DNA from 2 places in the Pseudoalteromonas sp. CNC9-20 genome. Region 1 is predicted to be linked to the other one. Evidence: predicted binding sites of a transcription regulator. Region 1 holds the regulator's gene; the other holds the start of a gene.
What was found. Region 1 encodes NrdR, which represses ribonucleotide reductase genes. Its sites were predicted from a motif close to AAACACNANATNTNGTGTTT; they were not measured.
Positions count from the first base shown of each region.

Region 2: nrdA (class 1a ribonucleoside-diphosphate reductase subunit alpha) is a predicted target of NrdR. The motif match lies at 1,512-1,531, and genes of this name have one in related genera.

Region 1 is NZ_JAKRFS010000003.1:659,437-663,354, forward strand. It holds gene MHM89_RS10110 (error-prone DNA polymerase) at 1-759, shown strand, start outside; gene glyA (serine hydroxymethyltransferase) at 953-2,209, shown strand; gene nrdR (transcriptional regulator NrdR) at 2,302-2,751, shown strand; gene ribD (bifunctional diaminohydroxyphosphoribosylaminopyrimidine deaminase/5-amino-6-(5-phosphoribosylamino)uracil reductase RibD) at 2,753-3,886, shown strand; gene MHM89_RS10130 (riboflavin synthase) at 3,889-3,918, shown strand, end outside.
Region 2 is NZ_JAKRFS010000001.1:618,152-622,069, forward strand. It holds gene gyrA (DNA gyrase subunit A) at 1-280, opposite strand, end outside; gene ubiG (bifunctional 2-polyprenyl-6-hydroxyphenol methylase/3-demethylubiquinol 3-O-methyltransferase UbiG) at 469-1,179, shown strand; gene nrdA (class 1a ribonucleoside-diphosphate reductase subunit alpha) at 1,698-3,918, shown strand, end outside.

The sequences.
Region 1 (3,918 bases):
ACGGTGTTGCCCGTTGATATTAATACCTCAGTGTGGGAGCACCAGCTGGTACGCCAAGGGCAAAACTTCGCGATACGCTTAGGGCTGCGATGCGTTAAAGGGTTTCGTCAGCAAAGTGCGCAACAGCTCGTTAAACAACGGCCAATAGCCGGATATCGCAGCGTCAGTGAGCTGTATCAAAGCGGCTTGCGCGAGGTAGAATTAGAAGCGTTAGCGAGCTGCAATGCACTCGCGAGCATAGCGCAAGACCGCTTTAATAGCCGCTGGCAGATTATCGACAAACAACAGCGGTTACCGCTCTTTGGTGAACAGAGCGATGCATTGCCATTAGCACCGCCAAGTAAGTTACAGGATACCCTAGAAGATTATGCCAGTATGGGGGTCAATATGGGCGCGCACCCACTGTGTTATTTACGCGCCGAAGGGGGATTACAGCACGCAAAAACCGCCCAGCAATTGCGTCTTTGTCGCAGTGGCGCCAGTGTCACTATTGCTGGCTTGGTCACTGGACGGCAATCACCAGGCAGTGCCGCCGGGGTGACATTTCTAACCTTGGAAGATGAAACCGGCAACACCAATGTCGTGGTGTGGCAGGCAACGGCGAAGGCCCAGCAACAAGCCTTTCTAACCGCACGTTTATTGGAAGTGAAAGGGGTAATAGAAAACCACCAAGGGGTGATCCATGTGATTGCTGGGCGGCTTATTGATCATAGTGACAAGTTACCGGCACTGATACTGAAAAGCCGATTTTTTCATTAGCAATAAAAATAAAATAGTGATTTTTTATTTATTTTTATTATGTTTTGGATTTAAAAATATCATTCTTTTAGGGCTGTGAAAAAAATTCAATCCTTGTTTAAATAAGCTCACACATCCTTGATAGGCAAATGCGCGGTTTGCGCGTACAATAACACCTTTCAAATCGACAATTACGTTGCACCTAGGAGACAGCATGTTAGAACGTAGCATGAACATTGCAGACTTTGATCCAGAACTTGCCAAAGCGATGGGCGATGAGATTTCTCGTCAAGAAGAGCATATTGAGCTTATTGCCTCGGAAAACTACTGTAGTCCACGCGTACTTGAAGCGCAGGGCTCACAGCTTACCAATAAATATGCCGAAGGCTATCCGGGCAAACGCTACTACGGTGGTTGTGAGCACGTCGACGTTGTTGAGCAACTGGCGATTGACCGTGCTAACGAGCTGTTTGGCACTGAGTATGCAAACGTGCAACCGCATGCCGGCTCGCAAGCTAACGCCGCAGTGTTTCAAGCGCTACTTCAGCCACACGACACTGTACTAGGCATGAGCTTAGCTCATGGCGGTCACTTAACTCATGGTGCACATGTAAACTTCTCAGGCAAAACCTACAATGCCATTCAATATGGTTTGAATGAGCAAACCGGAGAAATCGATTACGATCAAGTTGAAGCCCTTGCCCTTGAGCACAAGCCAAAGATGATCATTGGTGGTTTCTCAGCTTATTCTGGTATCGTTGATTGGCAGCGTTTCCGCGAGATTGCCGATAAAGTCGGTGCTTACTTATTTGTAGATATGGCACACGTAGCTGGCCTTATCGCTGCCGGTGTGTACCCAAGCCCAGTGCCTTACGCACATGTGATCACCACCACCACGCATAAAACGCTAGCGGGTCCACGCGGCGGTTTGATCATCTCTAATTGTGGTGATGAAGATATTTATAAGAAGCTTAACAGCGCGGTTTTCCCAGGCGGTCAAGGTGGCCCACTGTGTCACGTTATTGCAGCCAAAGCGGTGGCTTTCAAAGAAGCGCTACAGCCAGAATTTAAAGCATACCAGCAACAGGTTGTGGCTAACGCACAAGCAATGGTATCAGTGTTACAAGAGCGCGGTTATAAAGTGGTATCAGGAAAAACGGACAACCACCTATTCCTGCTTGATTTAATCGATAAAGACATTACCGGTAAAGATGCTGATGCAGCACTCGGTAACGCCAATATCACGGTGAATAAGAACTCAGTACCGAATGACCCACGTTCACCGTTTGTCACTTCTGGTTTACGCCTGGGTTCACCAGCAATTACTCGCCGTGGCTTCAAAGAAGCAGAAGCGAAAGAACTTGCTGGCTGGATCTGCGATGTACTTGATAACATCGAAAGCACTGATGTTCAGGCAAAAGTGAAAGAGCAAGTGAAAGCAATCTGTGCTAAGTTTCCAGTGTATGCCTAAGCTGCACTAAATAGCCATTAGGCAAACATTTGTGTATGATAAAGGCCGCAAAAATAGCGGCCTTTTTGTTTTCTACAGGAACCCCAGTCACTATGCATTGTCCTTTTTGCAGCGCCAAAGATACCAAGGTTATCGACTCCCGATTAGTGGGCGGCGGCCATCAGGTTCGACGCCGTCGCGAATGCATTGATTGCCATGAACGTTTCACTACTTTTGAAGGCGCCGAGTTGGTGATGCCGCGCGTGATTAAACGGGATGGCTCACGCGAACCATTCAACGAAGATAAGCTCCTTAACGGCTTACATCGTGCCTTAGAAAGGCGGCCGGTGAAAACCGAGCAGGTTGATGAGGTGGTGCATCAAATCAAATCGCAAATTCGAGCTACCGGTGAGCGAGAGGTCAGCTCTTTGCTTATTGGCGAGTGTATTATGGAAGCGCTGAAAGGACTGGATAAAGTGGCCTATGTGCGCTTTGCATCGGTGTACCGCTCGTTTGAAGATATCCGCGAATTTGGCGAAGAAATCGCCCGTCTAGGGGATTAATATGAGCTTCAGCGCACAAGATGAGCACTTTATGCGCCGCGCTATTGCCTTAGCCTGGCAGGGGCGTTTTACCACCACCCCCAATCCGAATGTGGGCTGCGTGTTGGTTAAAGATGATAAGGTGATTGGCGAAGGCTTTCACATTCAGGCGGGGACGCCGCACGCAGAAATTCATGCCTTAAATGCCGCTGCAGAAAATGCCGAGGGAGCCACCGCATATGTAACCTTAGAGCCGTGCAGCCATACCGGCCGTACCGGCCCTTGTGCTGGCGCCTTGATAGCCGCCAAAGTTGCTAAAGTAGTGTGTGCTATGCAAGACCCTAATCCGCAAGTCAGTGGCCGGGGCATGGCGATGCTTGAGGCCGCTGGCATCGACGTCGAGTATGGTTTGCTCGGTGCCCAAGCCGAAGCGCTTAATACGGGCTTTTTAAAACGTATGCGTACTCAGCGCCCGTTTGTCACCTGCAAACTAGCAGCCAGCATTGATGGCAAAACGGCGCTCGGCAATGGCCAAAGTAAATGGATTACCTGCAGTGACGCCCGTGCGGATGTGCATAGCCTGCGAGCGCAACATTGCGCCATTGTCTCGGGTGCCGATACGGTAATAAGCGACAATGCGCAATTAAATGTGCGCCTAAGCGAACAGCAACTTGCCGATTACCCGCTGGCGCAAGTGCGCCAACCGGTGCGGGTGATTATCGACAGTCGCTACCGGCTCACACCCGATTTAGCGTTAATGCAAACACCCGGTAAGATTATTATCGTGCGCTCACGCACAGCACCTGCGCTTGATAAAGTGCAGCAATGGCCCAACAATGTAACCGAGTTGTATGTGGCCGGGGATAACGATGGCCATGTAGATTTAGCCGCGTTACTCACGCAACTGGCTGCAGATGATATTAATTCGCTGTGGCTTGAAGGAGGCGCGACCCTAGCGGGAGCCTTTGCGAAGCAGCGGCTTATTGACCGCTATGTGGTTTATTTAGCCCCTAAACTTATGGGCCAAGGTGCCAAAGGGCTGGTGAACATAGGTCCATTTGCCGATATGAACGACATTGAACAGATGCAATTTAGCGATATGCGCCCCATAGGCGAAGATGTGCGCCTTACCCTAGATAAAAGAGCAGTGGAATAGCCATGTTTACAGGCATTATAGAAGCAACCGGA
Region 2 (3,918 bases), on a different contig from region 1:
GTGCCATACGAACGATGGTGTCGTACACTGCACTGTCGCCATGGGGGTGGTATTTACCGATTACATCACCGACTACACGAGCCGATTTCTTATAGGGTTTATTCCAGTCATTGCGGAGTTCATTCATGGCAAACAACACACGACGGTGAACAGGCTTAAGCCCATCACGCACATCGGGAAGCGCACGCCCTACAATTACACTCATAGCGTAATCGAGGTAGGAATTTTTTAACTCATCTTCAATATTAACCGGAAGGACTTCGTTGGCGAGATCAGTCATTGATTCCACTTTCCTTCTTCATTGACAGCCTCCGTCCCCAACAAAGTGAAGGAGACTCAGCGACTGTCATTTGTCGTTATTATCTGCGTTCATGCTATCACATTATTTTTGATTTTACAGGCGCTAAATCTTTGCGATTTGCGAAAATCCCCCCGTATAATGGCCTCATAAACACGAGGAAGTTTTATATGACCGAACATCAAAATGTAGACCACAGTGAAATAGCTAAATTTGAGGCCATTGCCGAACGTTGGTGGGATTTCGACGGCGAATTCAAACCACTACATGATATTAACCCTCTGCGACTGGATTTCATCGCCCAGCACGCACAAGGGCTGGCGCAAAAGCAGGCCGTGGATATAGGCTGCGGAGGTGGAATTTTAGCTGAAAGCATGGCCAAGCTTGGCGCCCAAGTCACGGGCATTGATATGGGCCAAGAGCCACTCAATGTAGCGAAGCTGCACGCGCTGGAGTCTGGCGTAAAAGTGGATTATCAGTTAAGCACTGCCGAAGCATTTAGCGAACACCACAGTGAACAGTTTGATGTAGTCACCTGTATGGAAATGCTTGAACATGTGCCTGAACCCGAGTCGGTTATTGCCGCTGCCGCCCGCCTCGCTAAACCAGGAGCAAACGTGTATTTCTCTACGCTCAATAAAACCACTAAAGCCTATTTGCTGGCAATACTGGGAGCGGAGAAGGTGCTAAAAATGGTTCCTGAAGGCACGCACGACCACAGTAAGTTTATTCGCCCCTCGCAACTTATAGCATGGGCTGAGCAACAAGGGCTCAAAGTGCGTCACAGCGCCGGCTTAAGTTATAACCCGCTGACAAAACAATTTACCCTTAACAACGACGTTAGCGTTAACTATATATTGCACTTCGAAAAATTACTGTGATCGAAAATGATCCGCGCATTGTATTGGCAAATTCGCGGATGACGAATACACTATATCTGGTGGCTTGTTAATTTTTGAACACCAGATATAGTGATTTGAAATGATCGTCACGAATACAATTTAAGCGTATTGATGATAAAAAAATCAGTCGCTATCGGTACAAAAATTTCGTTTAAATTGTTTTTTTTGGCGTTGATTTTCATCTAAATACAGCTTTAAAAATGCTATAAGGTTAACGATCACTAACCCCTTGTAGTTATCCACAGATTGTCAAGGTATGCGCCTCTTGCAAAAGCATCGCTACCCCACTATCTTGTGAGTCGCTGTGATGAAAACACCATATATAGTGTTTAAATCTTGGCCAATTAGGCCGTGCTTTAATCTGCTGTACTCATAAATAGGTGATAGCGAAGCACTATCCTGGCAGTAAAGTAACATTCGCTGGTGTAAATACGGGCGGCAACACGTATTTCTCAGCCGTGCGCTAAGACAACTAATTATAAATACGGGCAATAACTATGAACCAACAGCTATCTGTTAGTAAACGCGACGGACGTAAGGAAGCGCTGGATTTAGATAAAATCCATCGCGTTATTACTTGGGCGGCAGAAGGTCTGAATAATGTATCTGTCTCACAAGTTGAACTTAAGTCCCATATTCAGTTCTATGACGGTATCCGCACCGAAGACATTCATGAGACAATCATTAAGTCAGCAGCAGATCTGATCTCAAAAGACACTCCTGACTATCAGTTTTTGGCAGCTCGCCTTGCCATCTTTCATCTAAGAAAGAAAGCTTATGGCCAATTTGAGCCACCGAAGCTGTATGACCACGTAGTTAAGCTCGTTGAAGATAAACGCTATGATCAACATTTACTCACTGATTACACTCAGTCTGAGTTCGAGCAAATGGATGCCTTTATTGATCATAGCCGAGACTTAAACTTCAGCTACGCCGCAGTAAAGCAGTTGGAAGGTAAATACCTAGTCCAAAACCGTGTTACTGGCGACATTTACGAGAGCGCGCAATTTTTATATGTATTAGTGGCTGCCAGCTTATTCTCTGAATACCCAAAAGAAACGCGTCTTGACTATGTTAAGCGCTTTTACGATGCCGTTTCTACATTCAAAATTTCGTTGCCAACACCGATTATGTCGGGTGTGCGCACACCGACTCGTCAATTTAGCTCATGCGTACTGATTGAGTGTGACGATAGCCTAGATTCCATTAACGCGACTTCTTCTGCAATCGTAAAATACGTATCACAGCGAGCCGGTATTGGTATTAACGCTGGACGCATTCGTGCCCTAGGCAGCCCAATCCGTAACGGTGAAGCCTACCATACAGGTTGTATCCCATTTTATAAGCACTTCCAAACGGCAGTAAAAAGCTGCTCTCAAGGTGGGGTGCGCGGCGGCGCAGCAACACTCTTCTACCCACTGTGGCACTTGGAAGTGGAAAACCTGCTGGTCTTGAAGAATAACCGAGGTGTCGATGACAACCGGGTACGCCACTTAGATTATGGTGTGCAGTTTAATAAGTTGATGTATACCCGACTCATTAAAGACGGCCACATTACCTTATTCAGTCCATCGGATGTGCCAGGCTTGTACGATGCCTTTTTCGAAGACCAAGAAAAGTTCGAACAGCTATATGTGCAGTACGAACAAGACGACAGTATTCGCAAAAAGCGTATCAAGGCCATTGAGCTGTTTTCGATGTTTTTGCAAGAGCGTGCCAGCACTGGGCGCATCTATCTGCAAAACGTGGATCACTGTAATACTCACAGCCCGTTCGATGCTAAAGTCGCGCCTATTCGCCAATCTAATTTATGTTTAGAAATCGCGCTGCCGACTAAGCCGATGAATAATGTTATGGACGAAGAAGGCGAAATTGCCTTGTGTACGCTATCGGCATTTAACCTCGGTGCTATTAATTCACTCGACGAGCTCGAAGAGCTGGCCGAACTAGGTGTCCGCGCCCTTGATAGCCTGTTGGATTACCAAGAGTACCCTGTTCCTGCTGCGTATAACGCCACCATGGGCCGCCGTACTTTGGGTATTGGCGTCATTAACTTTGCCTATTACTTAGCTAAAAATGGCAAACGTTATTCCGATGGCAGTGCCAACGCGCTAACACACAAAACTTTTGAGGCGATTCAATATTACTTAATGAAAGCGTCAAATGAGTTAGCGAAAGAAAAAGGTGCTTGTCCTAAGTTTAACGAAACAACCTATGCTCAAGGCGTTATGCCTATCGATACTTATAAGAAGGATCTCGATAGTGTATGTGACGAGCCGTTGCACCTTGATTGGGATGGACTACGCGAAAGCATTAAAACCCATGGTATGCGTAACTCGACGCTTTCAGCGTTAATGCCTTCAGAGACATCATCGCAAATTTCTAATGCCACTAATGGCATCGAGCCACCGCGTGGGCACATCAGCGTTAAAGCATCTAAAGACGGTATTTTGAAGCAGGTAGTGCCTGAATATGAGCGTTTGAAAGAGCAGTACGAGTTACTTTGGGATATCCCTTCTAACGATGGCTACCTGCAACTTGTTGGCATTATGCAGAAATTCGTTGACCAAACGATTTCAGCCAATACCAACTATGATCCAAACAAGTTCGAAGGCGGTAAAGTACCTATGAAGTTACTGCTTAAAGACTTATTAACCGCGTACAAGCTTGGTGTCAAAACGTTGTACTACCATAACACTCGTGATGGTGCAGCTGACT